3 regions of the Nocardioides sp. LS1 genome follow, and region 1 is predicted to be linked to each of the others. Evidence: predicted binding sites of a transcription regulator. Region 1 holds the regulator's gene; each other region holds the start of a gene.
The links. The regulator LexA, encoded in region 1, represses DNA repair genes until DNA is damaged. The targets are predictions, from matches to a motif close to TCGAACANNTGTTCGA.
Positions count from the first base shown of each region.

Region 2: the regulator LexA is predicted to act here: its motif matches at 2,282-2,297, upstream of EJF31_RS06025 (HNH endonuclease signature motif containing protein).
Region 3: the regulator LexA is predicted to act here: its motif matches at 1,757-1,772, upstream of recA (recombinase RecA).

Region 1 is NZ_BIFF01000005.1:635,650-639,926, forward strand. Features, by position in the region: gene EJF31_RS17265 (SDR family oxidoreductase) at 1-625, opposite strand, end outside; gene EJF31_RS17270 (GNAT family N-acetyltransferase) at 718-1,509, shown strand; gene lexA (transcriptional repressor LexA) at 1,648-2,400, shown strand; gene EJF31_RS17280 (phosphatase PAP2 family protein) at 2,529-3,344, shown strand; gene EJF31_RS17285 (alkaline phosphatase) at 3,436-4,277, shown strand, end outside.
Region 2 is NZ_BIFF01000002.1:264,890-269,166, forward strand. Features, by position in the region: gene EJF31_RS06015 (hypothetical protein) at 1-380, opposite strand, end outside; gene EJF31_RS06020 (hypothetical protein) at 443-928, shown strand; gene EJF31_RS06025 (HNH endonuclease signature motif containing protein) at 953-2,050, opposite strand; gene EJF31_RS06030 (hypothetical protein) at 2,449-3,012, opposite strand; gene EJF31_RS06035 (LVIVD repeat-containing protein) at 3,049-4,277, opposite strand, start outside.
Region 3 is NZ_BIFF01000001.1:778,224-782,500, reverse strand. Features, by position in the region: gene EJF31_RS03650 (regulatory protein RecX) at 1-425, opposite strand, end outside; gene recA (recombinase RecA) at 532-1,581, opposite strand; gene EJF31_RS03640 (cell wall metabolism sensor histidine kinase WalK) at 1,809-2,951, opposite strand; gene EJF31_RS03635 (response regulator transcription factor) at 2,948-3,628, opposite strand; gene EJF31_RS03630 (hypothetical protein) at 3,606-4,043, opposite strand; gene EJF31_RS03625 (molybdopterin-dependent oxidoreductase) at 4,040-4,277, opposite strand, start outside.

The sequences.
Region 1 (4,277 bases):
CGGTGAGGATCCGGCCACCGGAGTGGACCAGGAGGTTGCCCAGCCCCCCGGGCGTCTGCGCGTCGAGCATCGCGGTCTTGACCCCGTCGGGGCAGATCGCGTGGACCCGCACGTTCTTGGGCGTCTCGGCGTCGCCCGACATGGTCAGCGAGACGATCGCGGCCTTCGTGGCGGCGTACAGGCTGTAGCCCGGGACCGGCCCGAGTCCCGCGAGCGAGGCGGTGTTGACAACGTCGCCGCCGGCCTCGCCGAACGCCTCGAGCGCGGCGCGCATCCCCCATACGACGCCCATCAGGTTGACGTCGACCAAGCGTCGTACGGCGTCGTCGGAGAGCTCCGACAGCGTGCCGTCGTCGCCGACGCCGGCGTTGTTGAACCACGCGGTCAGGACGCCGTGGCGGGCCGCCTCCGCGACCGCGGCCGCATGCCCGGCGGGGTCGCGCACGTCGTGGGCGATGCCGGCCGCGGCGCCGATCTCGGCGGCCGTGCGGGCCGCGCCCTCGCCGTCGACGTCGGTGACCACGACCCGGTGGCCGCGGGCGACCATCCGCTCCGCGATGCCGCGGCCGATCCCGCGGGCTCCGCCGGTGACGACACAGCTGGTGTGGACAGGCGGTGCAGACATGGGCGAGGAAGGCTGGGCGGCAGGCATGCCGGGAGTCAACCAGATCCGCGAATTCGCCGATCCCGATGTCCCACCCGGCGTACGGTGCCCCGGTGACCCCCGTGCTTGCTGATCCGCGGGTGGCTCCGGTCGAGGACAACCTCATGGAGTTCCTGCGGGTGACGGCCTCCAACCCTTCCTTCGGGACCGAGGGTGCCGCCGACCTCCACACCTGGCACACCACCGTGCCGCACCCCGTCTTCAACGGCATCGCCGGCGCGCGCTTCGCACCCGGCGAGGAGCTGCGCCGCACCCGCGAGGTGCTGGCGGCGTACGTCGGCCGCGGACTCCCCTTCCTGTGGTGGGGCTCCCCCTCCACGATGACGGCCGAGATCGCCGACGTGCTCGTCGCCGCCGGCATGCTGCGCGACGAGACGCCCGGCATGCACCGCGTCCTCGACGGGCCGGTGCCGATGGCGCCGCCCGGACCCGGCGTCCGGATCCACGTCGTGGGCCCGGAGTGCCACGCGGCCACCGCGCGGGTGATGACCGAGGGCTTCGGCTTCCCGGCCGAGCTGGCCGGCCCGATCGTGGAGATGATGGCGCCCTTCGACGCGGCACATCTCCTCACCGTGCTCGCCACGGTCGACGGCCAGCCCGTCGCCTGCGGCACCGCCTGGCTCACCGGCCGCACCGCCGGCCTCTACAACATCACCACGCTCGAGGCCGCGCGCGGCCGCGGGATCGGGTACGCCGTCACCGCGACGCTGCTCGAGATGGCACGTGACCGGGGCTGCACCGAGGCGATCCTGCACGCCACCGAGATGGGCCGGCCGGTCTACGAGCGGCTGGGCTTCGAGGAGGTCTGCCGGATGCCGATGTTCGTGTGGGTGCCCCAGCTCTGACCGCGTCGTGGCGCCCCTCTCCGGCGCGACACGCTGTTCGAACAGATGTTTGAACAGGCGGGCCGACATGGCTACGGTGGGAACACCGGCCCGGGGTGCGTCCCCCGGGCGCACCGCCGTACACCGGAAGGCACCGCCATGGCCACGAAGAAGACGGGCGACGACTCCCCCACCAAGCCTGCCCGGGGTCGAGTCGCCGAGCTGCCCGACGGTCCCCCGGACGCCCACGGCCTGACCCCGCGGCAGCAGCGGGTCCTGGCCCACATCAAGGAAGCCATCGAGAAGCGCGGCTACCCGCCCAGCATGCGCGAGATCGGCGAGGCGGTCGGGCTCACCAGCTCCTCCAGCGTGGCCCACCAGCTCAAGGTGCTCGAGGAGAAGGGCTTCCTCAAGCGCGACCCCAACCGGCCGCGCGCGCTCGAGGTGTTCCTGCCCGAGGTGATGAAGGCACGGCGCTCGATCTCCTCGGCCGACGAGTCGACGTACGACGAGACCGGCGTTGGCGACGCCATGCCCGCAGCCTCCTACGTGCCGATGGTCGGCCGGATCGCCGCCGGCGGTCCGATCCTGGCCGAGGAGCGGGTCGAGGCGCTCTTCCCGCTGCCCCAGGAGCTGGTCGGCGACGGCACCCTCTTCATGCTCGAGGTCGTCGGTGACTCGATGATCGACGCGGCCATCTGCAGCGGCGACTACGTCGTGATCCGCCAGCAGCCGACCGCCAGCAACGGCGAGATCGTGGCCGCGATGATCGACGGCGAGGCCACCGTCAAGACCTTCCAGCGCAAGGACGGCAAGGTCTGGCTGCTGCCCCACAACGACGCCTACGAGCCCATCGACGGCACCCACGCGACGATCCTCGGCAAGGTCACCGCGATCCTGCGTCGGGTCTGATCGGAGGCATGATCGGGGTCCGGTAGCCTTCGGACCGGAAATCCTCACGAACCCCCGAGATAAATCCCGGGAACATTTCGGGGTGATTCCGTATTTTGTTACATGTGGGAACGACTGAGGGTGGGGGTATGTCTGTGACTGCCCTGCGCCGACGCCACCCGCAGATCGTGCGGGGCGTGCTCGAGATCGTCCTCATCCTGGCCCTCTGGGTGGGCTACAGCCTGTCCCGGCTCGTCGCCGACACCGCGATGGGGCCGGCCATGCACCGAGCCCACGAGCTGCTCCGCTTCGAGACCGTGCTCGGCATCCACTGGGAGGTGCCGCTCAACGAGCTGTTCACCAACCACCAGGTGATCGGACTGCTCGGCTCCTACTGGTACGCATCCCTCCACTACGTCGTCACCGCCGCGGTGCTGCTCTGGCTCTACCGGCTCGGCACCCGTGTCTATGCCCCGGCCCGCCGGGCGCTGGTGATCGGCACCCTCCTCGGGCTCGCGGCCTACCTGGTGATGCCGACGGCACCGCCGCGCTTCATCACGGGCTACGTCGACGTCCTCTCCCTGCACGCCTCCGACGGCTGGTGGGCCTCCGACGCCTCCGCGCCGCGCGGGCTCGGCGGGCTGACCAACGAGCTGGCCGCCTTCCCGTCGCTGCACGCCGGCTGGGCCCTGTGGGTCGCCATCTCGCTGCAGCGCCACGCCCGCCACCGGTGGGTCCGCGCCCTCGGCTGGACCTACGCCGTCGGCACCGGCGTCGTCATCATCGGCACCGGCAACCACTGGGTCATCGACGTGCTGGTGGGCTACCTCGTCATCGCCGCCGGCTGGGCCGCTGCCGAGTGGGCGCCGCGGATCCCCGTCCTCCTCTCCGCGCCCGCCGCCCGGCCGATGCCGGCCGCCGCGGCTCCGTTGCCCACCCCGGCCGCCCGCGGCCGTCGCGACTGACACGCGCCACCCCGGGGTGACCTGCGGGTGAACGGACGGTGCTCACACCGTCGATCCGGAACACGCCCGGCGCTGGCTCGTTGGGCCTCTCGTGAGCTCTCCCCGTGACATTGCTTCTGCCCAGCCCCTGACCTCCCGCCCCGTCGGTCGACGTACGGTCCTGGCCACCGGCACCGTCGGGGCCGTCGGCGTGGCCGCGGTCTCCTCGCCGCTGGCGACGGCCGCCCCGGCAGTAGCCGCGTCACGGGCCGCGGGCGACGGCACGGTGTTCGCGCACGGCGTCGCCTCGGGCGACCCGCTGCCCGACGGGGTCGTGCTGTGGACCCGGGTGACGCCGACCGCGGCGAGCACCCCCGGCTCCGGCGCGGGCCCGAAGGTCACGGTCCGCTGGGAGGTGGCGCGCGACGCAGGCTTCCGCGACGTCGTACGCCGTGGCCGCTTCGAGACCGGCCCGAGCCGCGACCACACCGTCAAGGTCGACGTGCGCGGCCTGCGGCCCGCCACGGCCTACCACTACCGCTTCCACCTCGGCGACGCCACGAGCCGGGTCGGCCGCACCCGCACCGCTCCCGCCCACGACGCGACGCCGGACCACCTGCGCTTCGGCGTCGTCTCGTGCGCCAACCTGCAGGCCGGCTGGTTCAGCGCCTACCGCGGGCTCGCGGCGCGCGACGACCTGGACGCGGTGGTGCACCTGGGCGACTACCTCTACGAGTACGGCCCCGGCGAGTACGGCTACGGCCAGTCGGACGAGGACATCCGCACGCACGAGCCCGCGCACGAGATGCTCTCGCTGGCCGACTACCGGCAGCGGCACGCGCAGTACAAGCGCGACCGCGACCTGCAGGACGCGCACGCGAAGTTCGCCTGGATCGTGACCTGGGACGACCACGAGGTCGCCGACAACCAGTGGAAGAACGGCGCGGTCAACCA
Region 2 (4,277 bases), on a different contig from region 1:
GTCCCCTCGACCGCCGGACGGAGCGGATCGCAGACGATCTCGGCATCCCCCGCGGGCGCGCCTATCGCCAGCCGGTGGCTGTCCCCTCGGCACACCGAGAATGCCACGGTCGCGCGCGCCGTGTTGTCCGCCCAGACCGGCTCCACCCCCTCGAGGGTCACCGGTTGCTCGTCAGCGCTGAACGTGACCTGCAGGTCCCTCGCGGAGTGCGCCACCGGCTGCGGCAGGGCGCGGAAGTCGAATCCCCCGTCCCCGAACACCGACGGGTGGGTCCACCACCGCACCCCGAAGCCGAGGGCGACGATCACCGCGACGAGCACCAGACCGACGACGACCTGCCGCTGCAACGTGCCAGGCGCCGCCGACTCGAGAGTTGGCATGGCGGAAACCTAGCGCCTGGGCGGACACTGGGGCACCAGCCACTCGTGCAGCCCGAGGCGCCATGCAGCCAGTCGTCGTCTTCTTCTCGGTCGCAGGTCTGCTCCCCCTGACCGCATGCGTGGGCGACGGCGGGGCGGAGCCCGACCCGACGACCTCCGGTCAGCCGGCTGGGCAGACCCTGGTGATGCGGACGAGCATCGACATCGCTCCCACCGCGGGCGCTGAACCCATCGCGACGGGCGACGTGCTCGACGGCTCCACCCTCGGCAGCTCGCCCTTCTGTACCGGCGGCACCATCCGCGACTCCCACGCCAGCCGCCATGCCGATGTGAAGGACCTCGGCCTCGTGGAGCGGACCATCACCTGCGCGGACGGCACGGTGCGGATGGTGTTCACTCCCCAGCCACCCCACGGTGGCGACTGGACCATCGTGAGCGGCACCGGCGCGTACGCGGGCCGGCACGGCACGGGGACGTTCGACATCACGTACGACGCCGATCCCGACGCGCCGGCGCACGAGATCTACACCGGGTCGGTCACGCCGTGAGTCCTGAGTGAGCTGGGCGTCGGCCTATGTCCGCCGGGTGAAGGCGACCTTCCCGCCGGCCTGCTTGGTCATCGTGAACTTCGGGTCATGGGCCCGGGCGTGATGGTGCGGGCACAGGAGCATCCCGTCTTTGTTGGTCTCCCCGTCCTGGCTCCAGGGGATCGGGTGGTGTCCGTGACACAGGCCCGGTGGCCAGTCACAGCCCTGGGCGTTGCAGCCGCCCTGCTCGATGGCCATCGCGATCCGCTGGGACTCGCTGTGGAACCGGCGCTTGCGGCCCAGGTCGAGGACCTGGGACTTCCCACCCAGGACCGCGGGGATGATCCCCGCCTCACAGGCGAGCCTCCGTGCTTGGCCGGCGGTGATCCGCTCACCCGTGTCCAACGACGCCGCCCTCAGGCCACCCATCAACGTCGAGATGTCCATCGTGACCACGACGGTCGCGGAGACGCCGCCGGCCTTAGGGAGCTTCTTCGTCGGGTAGCGCTCGATCAGCTCGACGAACGCCTGCCCCATCCGCTCCGCCGACGGACGCCGCTCACCCAGCCCACCGTCGACCGCAGCGCGGTGCTTCGGGGCGGCGAACGCGAGCAGCGCCTTCTTCAACATCGCCGCCTGCGCCGAGGGCAACGTGAAGCGTCCGTGCACCTTGCCGTGCCCGTCGTCGGTCATGGTCAGCTTGGTCGACCGGGCGGCGTCGCGCTCCTCGTCCTCGAGCTGCTTGGCCTCGTGCGCCTCGGCGGCCTCGGGGTCCAGGAACTCCAGGATCCGCCGGCCCAGCCTCTTCAACGCCTTCGCGTCGTGCTCCGCGGCGAACTTGATCAGCATCGCTTCGGCCTCGTCGCGGTGCTCGGCCGGGAGGACCTCGACCGCATCGACGATCACCCTCGCCTGGTCGACGAGCACGTCCCCGGCGGCCACCGCCGTACGCAATGCCGGACGCGCCGCGAGCGCGACCGCGAGGCGCATCTTCCCGTGGGCGGCGGTCCGGGTCTGGTGGGTGGCGTGCGCCCAGAAGTTCGTCGTCGAGGTCGCCCCCACAGACTCACCGACCCCGACGGTCTTGGCGTGCTCGGCGACCCGCATCTCCAGCTCGGCAAGTTGAGCGGACAGCCGCGTCACCGCCGTGAGGGTCGCCGCGGACTCGTCCGCATCCATCGACCAGAGCGACACATCCGAGAGCTCAGAAAGCTGCGACTGCATGGCACTAACAGCGCGCGACACCTGGTGTCGAGGCGGCTGGGTGACCATCGCTGTCATGGATCAATTCCAGCAGGGACCACCGACAAAACCGCAGGCCAGAGCCCCTATCTCGACCCGAGAAAGGTAAAGAATCGAAAGAATTTTGAAACCTCGATCGAGCGGTCGAGCCAGGCGACCGAAAGCCGGGAATCAGGGCCCGGAGGCACCTCGTGCGAACCCTGCGTCGACCACGGAAATCAAAGTAATACGCGCCGAAGGCGCGAAATCCCGCAGCGAAGCGTCGGCGCGCAAGCCAGCATCCCAGGCCGGGCGGCCCTTCAGCCGACTCCGATCACCACGGCCTCGCCGCCGTCCCACCGTGCACTGACGGTGGCAGCACCCTCGACCGGATCGCCGACCACCCTCGCCACGGAGACCGACAGGTCATCAAGGGTCGGAACAGGCGCGTCGGAGGATCCGCTCCCCTGCACCCGCACGGTCGGGTCGCGGCGCTCCAGCCCCTTGCCGAGGTCGATGAGGAGCTCCGCCTCGTGCCCACCGGTGAGTGCGGCCGTGGCGGCCGCCCGCAGCCAGACCGGGTCGGCGGTGCCGTCGTACACCCACCGCTGGCCCAGCGTCGAGTGGTCGGTGGTGCCGACCAGGGCGCTGTCGGCTCCGTCGAGCGGTGCGCCGCGGTAGGTGACCGGCACGTGCAGGAGACGGCCGTCACCGGTCCTGAGCAGGAAGGCCTCGAGGCCCACCTCGCCCTGGGGATCGTCGAAGCGGTAGGCGCCGACCTGCTCGAGCGCCGAGACATCGCCCGCCCACGGCTGGGTCGGGAGCCACGCGGAGAGCAGCTCGAGCTTGGACGGGTTCAGTGTCGCCGCGTGGAGGAGGGCCATGCCGTCATCCTCGCAAACGGCAGTTGCGCCGACGACCTAGTCCAGGAGCTTGCCGACGCCGTTGGTGAGCCGCACGACGTAGAAGCCGGAGTTGCCGTCGGTGTACCAGACGGAACGACGCGCGACGTCCCACGCCGGCTGCGACATGGCGAAGGCCCCGGAGGCGGTGGGGTTCTCGGGGCGGTTCGAGGGAAGCACCTTGTTGTAGTAGCCGGCCTCGACGGGGTTGCGGAGGTCGCTGATGTCGAAGATCCGCAGGCCCGACAGGATCATCGAGCAGGCGACGACCTGCGGGTTGTCGCGCGTGGGGACCGAGCAGTAGTGGCCGGCGTACCCCTGGACGGGGATGTTGGCGCCGGGGTCGTTCTTCTCCGGACCCTTCCGCGCGGCGGGTTGGTGCACCTGGAGGCGCAGGTCGGAGACGACGTGGGCCTTCGTCGGGTCGGTGACGTCGATGATCCTGGCGGCACCGACCGGCGCCGAGGTCTGGTCGGCCGAGGTGAAGCTGTAGTTGGCGTACTCGTCGACCTCGAGGAGGTACTGGCGGCCGTTGCGGGTGAACGGCTCGGGCACCTGCGGGATCGACACCTCGGGCCAGGAGAGGTCCTTGATGATCCGGACCTGCGGGTTGGCGACCCGGTCCTGGATCTCGCTGACGTCGAGGATGCGCAGGCCGCCGTTGGCGAAGCGGGCGCCGGTGCTGTCGTTGCCGATGTTCGCGACGTAGAGCGTCCTGCCGTCCGCGGAGACCCGCATGCCGTGGTAGTTCACGCCGAACTGCTGGAAGACCTGCTGCGGAGCGGTCGGGTCGGTGATGTCGATGGCGACGAGGGTCTGACCACCGGTCGAGGACGCGTAGAACGTCTTGCCGTCGGGCGCGAAGCCGCTCTCGTGGCCGAGGATCGCGCTCGGCGTCGAGGAGAGCAGGGCGGGGTGCTGGCAGTCGGTCTTGACGTCGTAGAGGTCGAGCTCGCCGGGTGCGGTGGCCGGGTTGCCCGAGACCGCACCGAGGATGCCGCGCTTCTTGTTGAGCAGCACCGACTCGTGCGGGGTGTCCATGGCCGGGGTCTCGAGCGTGGTCGTCCGGCGGGGATGCGTCGGGTCGTCCATGTCCAGGACGACGACGCCGAGGCCCGTGCCGGCGTTGAAGAGGGCGTCCTTGGGGAAGAGCAGCGTGGAGTCGTAGAACGCGCACACGTGCCCCTGGGCATCGCGATACCGGATCACCTTGAAGCCGCCGGTCGTCCCCTCGTGGGCGACCTTCT
Region 3 (4,277 bases), on a different contig from region 1:
ATCTCGTCGAGCGCCTCCTTGGCGACCTCGTCGTCGATGCCCTTGCGGCGCAGCTCCTGGGCGAGGGCCCGGCGGGCCAGGCCCTTGCCCGGCTGGCGGCTGGCGATCCAGGACCGCGCGAAGGCGTCGTCGTCGACGAGCCCGACCTCCTCGAACCGGTCGAGGAGGCGGGTCGCGATCTCGTCGGGGACGCCCTTCTTGCCCAGCTTGTCGCTGAGCTCCTTGCGGCTGCGCGCCTGCCCGGTGAGCTGGTCGAGCAGGATCTTGCGGGCCACCGACTCGGGGTCGGCGTCCGGGCCGAGCGCCTGCTCGTCCACGGGCGGCGGCGGGAGGGGCGTGGATGCACCACGCGTCCACGCCGCCACGCCGTCCGCGACGTCGCCCAGCCAGCCAGGGGCTGGACGAGTCTCGCGCTCCGCCGCCATGTCTCTCGCCTCATCAGGTCTCGACACGCCGGTTCACCGCCTTCGCGGGCTCAGGCGGTGACGGCTCGCTCGACCACCACCAGGACGTCCGCTGGCGCGTCCGTCCTCAGAAGTCATCGACACCCAGCGGGTCGGCCATCGGGTCGGCCGGCTGGTCGACCGTCGGGCCGACTCCGAGCTTCTCGAGGATCTTCTTCTCCAGCTCGTCGGCCAGGTCGGGGTTGTCGCGCAGGAAGTTGCGCGCGTTCTCCTTGCCCTGGCCGAGCTGGTCGCCCTCGTAGGTGTACCAGGCGCCGGCCTTGCGGACGAGGCCCGCCTCGACGCCGACGTCGATCAGGCCACCCTCGCGGCTGATGCCCTTGCCGTACATGATGTCGAACTCCGCCTGCTTGAACGGCGGGGCGACCTTGTTCTTGACGACCTTGACGCGGGTGCGGTTGCCGACCATGTCGGTGCCGTCCTTGAGCGTCTCGATGCGGCGCACGTCGAGGCGGACCGAGGCGTAGAACTTCAGCGCCTTGCCACCGGTGGTGGTCTCGGGCGAGCCGAACATGACGCCGATCTTCTCGCGCAGCTGGTTGATGAAGATCATGGTGGTGCCGGAGTTGTTGAGGGCACCGGTCATCTTGCGCAGCGCCTGGCTCATCAGGCGGGCCTGCAGGCCGACGTGGCTGTCGCCCATCTCGCCCTCGATCTCGGCCCGCGGCACGAGCGCGGCGACGGAGTCGATGACGATCAGGTCGAGCGCGCCGGAGCGGATCAGCATGTCGGCGATCTCCAGGGCCTGCTCACCGGAGTCGGGCTGGGAGACGAGGAGGGCGTCGGTGTCGACGCCGAGGTTCTTGGCGTAGTCGGGGTCGAGGGCGTGCTCGGCGTCGATGAAGGCCACGATGCCGCCGGCACGCTGGGCGTTGGCCACCGCGTGCAGGGCGACCGTCGTCTTGCCGGAGGACTCCGGGCCGTAGATCTCCACGACCCGCCCACGCGGGAAGCCGCCGAGGCCGAGCGCGACGTCGAGGGCGATCGAGCCGCTCGGGATGATCTGCAGCGGCGCGCGCACCTCGTCGCCGAGCCGCATGACCGAGCCCTTGCCGAACTGCTTCTCGATGTTGGCGAGGGCCGCGTCCAGGGCCTTCTCGCGGTCTGCACCAGCCATGGTGTTTCCCTTCTTCTGGGGCTTCGCGCCGCCGGGTCGTGGTCTTTTCGTCTGAGTAGTCATCGTCGTGAGAGACGCTAGAGGAGACCTCCGACAGAACCGGGACGGAGCCTGCTCCGCACCTGTTCGCTGGGGACAACGTCGACCTGCGCGCCACCTGTGGACACACAGTAGCCCGAACACGTGTTCGACTCGCGCACGACGTACGGCGTGTCGCGGGGACCCACTCAGGAGAGCGGCAGCCGCACCAGGAACCGGCAGCCGAACGCCGCCTCGGCGTCGGGGACGTTCTCGACCAGCACCCGGCCCCGGTGGGCCTCGACGATGCCCTTGACGATCGCGAGCCCGAGGCCGGCCCCGCGTCCCACCTCGGCGGGGCCGTGCTCGGGCGTGCGGGCACTGCTCCCCTGCCAGGCCAGGTCGAAGACCCGCTCCATGTCCTCGGGCGGGATCCCGCCGCAGCCGTCGGTGACGCTCAGCTCGATCCCGTCGGCCACCGAGCGGCCGTGGATCTCCACGACCCCGTCGGCCGGCGTGTGCCGGATCGCGTTCATGATCAGGTTGGAGACCACCCGCGAGAGGCCGGCCGGGTCGGCGCAGACCTCGATGCCCTCCTCGACGCTGCCGCCGAGCCGCACGCTCCGGGCCCGGGCGACGGGGTCGGCCCCCGCGATCGCCTCGCTGACCAGGTCGCCCACCATCAGGGTCTCGGGCGAGAGCCGCAGGACGCCGGCATGGATCCGGGAGAGCTCGAAGAGGTCGTCGACCATCCGCACCATCCGGTCGACCTCGGCGCGGATCTGGCGGCGGTAGCGCTCCGGGTCCGGGGCCATCCCGTCCTCGAGCGCCTCGGTCATCGCCCGCATCCCGGCCAGCGGGGTGCGCAGGTCGTGGGAGACCCAGGAGACCAGCTCACGGCGCGACTCCTCCAGCCGCGCCTCCCGGACCCGCGACTCCTCGAGCCGCTGGCTGGTTCGGGCCAGCTCGTCGGACAGGGCCTGGAACTCCGTGGGACCGCGCCGCGCGGCCGTGAACGAGCCGGGCGTCGCCAGCCGGCGTGCGTCCTCCCGCAGCGACAGGGACCAGTGCACGACGGCGGCGCCGAGGGCCAGCGCGACCACGACCGACACGAGCCCGGACACGACCGCGACCAGGCTGACCACGCCCCAGTCGTGGTCGGAGATGAACATGAGGCGGGAGGCGGCGACCACGCCGACGAGCACCGAGAACGTCGCGACCACGGCCACCAGCGAGAGCTGCCACCGGATCGAGCGCCGGCGCAGCAGCCAGGCGGCGAGGAGGCCGAGCGCACCGACGGCGACCGCGGACGCGGCGGCCACGCCGGCGATCTGGAGCTGGTCCGACGTCATGATGCCTCCCAGCGGTAGCCGACTCCCCAGACCGTGAGCAGGCGCTCGGGCCGGGTGGGGTCGCGTTCGATCTTCTCGCGCAGGCGGCGTACGTGGACGGTCACCGTCGAGCGGTCGCCGATCGACCAGCCCCACACCTGTTGGAGCAGGTCCTCGCGCGAGAACGCCGTGCCGGGGTGGGCGAGCAGGAAGCGCAGCAGGTCGAACTCGCGGCCGGTCAGGGCGAGGACGGCGCCGTCGCGCGTCGCCTCGTGCCGCACGCTGTCGACGCGGAGGTCGCCGTCGGTCAGGACCTCGGGGACCTGCGGTCCCGGCTCGCCCGTACGACGGAGCACGGAGTCGACGCGGAGCGCCAGCTCGCGGGGGCTGAACGGCTTGGTGACGTAGTCGTCGGCACCGTGCTCGAGGCCGACCACGCGGTCGGTCTCGTCGCCGAGGGCGGTGAGCATGATGACCGGCACGTTGCTCGACTGGCGCAGCCGCCGGCACACCTCGAGGCCGTCGATGCCCGGCAGCATCAGGTCGAGCACCACCAGGTCGGCCGGGGTCTCCTGCATGGTGCGCAGCGCGGTCTCGCCGTCACCGGCCTCGAGGACCTGGTGCTCGTGGGCGCGCAGGTAGGAGACCACGACCTCGCGGACGGTGTGGTCGTCGTCAACGACCAGGACGCAGGCCACGGGCGCTCCTCTCCCCGCGCGCGGTCCGCCACCGGACCAGCGACGCGACCGTCACTGCTGCCAAGACTAGTGCGGCGAGCACGAGCCACCCGGTCGTGTAGTCGCGGTCCAGCAGGGTGGCGTTGTCGCTCCGCGCGCCGAACCGGCCGAGCACCGGCACGGCGAGCAGGGTCGTCGCGCCCAGCACGACCAGGCCGACGACGGCAGGGGCGCGGGCCGGTCCCGGGAGCAGCCGCGCCCCGAGGGCGACGACCACCAGCACGACCGGCGCCAGGACGAAGTCGTGCAGGACCACACCGCCGGCCAGCCACGTCCCCGCCGCGACGAGCTGGCCGAGGTCCTGGCGGCTGAGCAGCAGCCACGCGCCGTACAGGCCGAGGAGGGCGCCGAGTGCGCCGAGCAGGCGCCGGATCATGCGTCCACCTCCAGCCGGGTGACCCACTTGGTCTGCAGGACACCGGGCCGGTCCGGGGCGATCAGCCGGGCCGGGTAGCCGTGGTCGACCGCGAGCGTCTCGCCGTCGAGGGCGAGCGCGAGCAGGGTGCGCGGGTCGTCGGCGAAGTTCGCCTGCAGCAGCGTCTCGCGGTAGTGGCCGGACTGCTGGAGCGACACGACGCGTACGTCGCTCCCCTCGGGCACACCCGCGAGG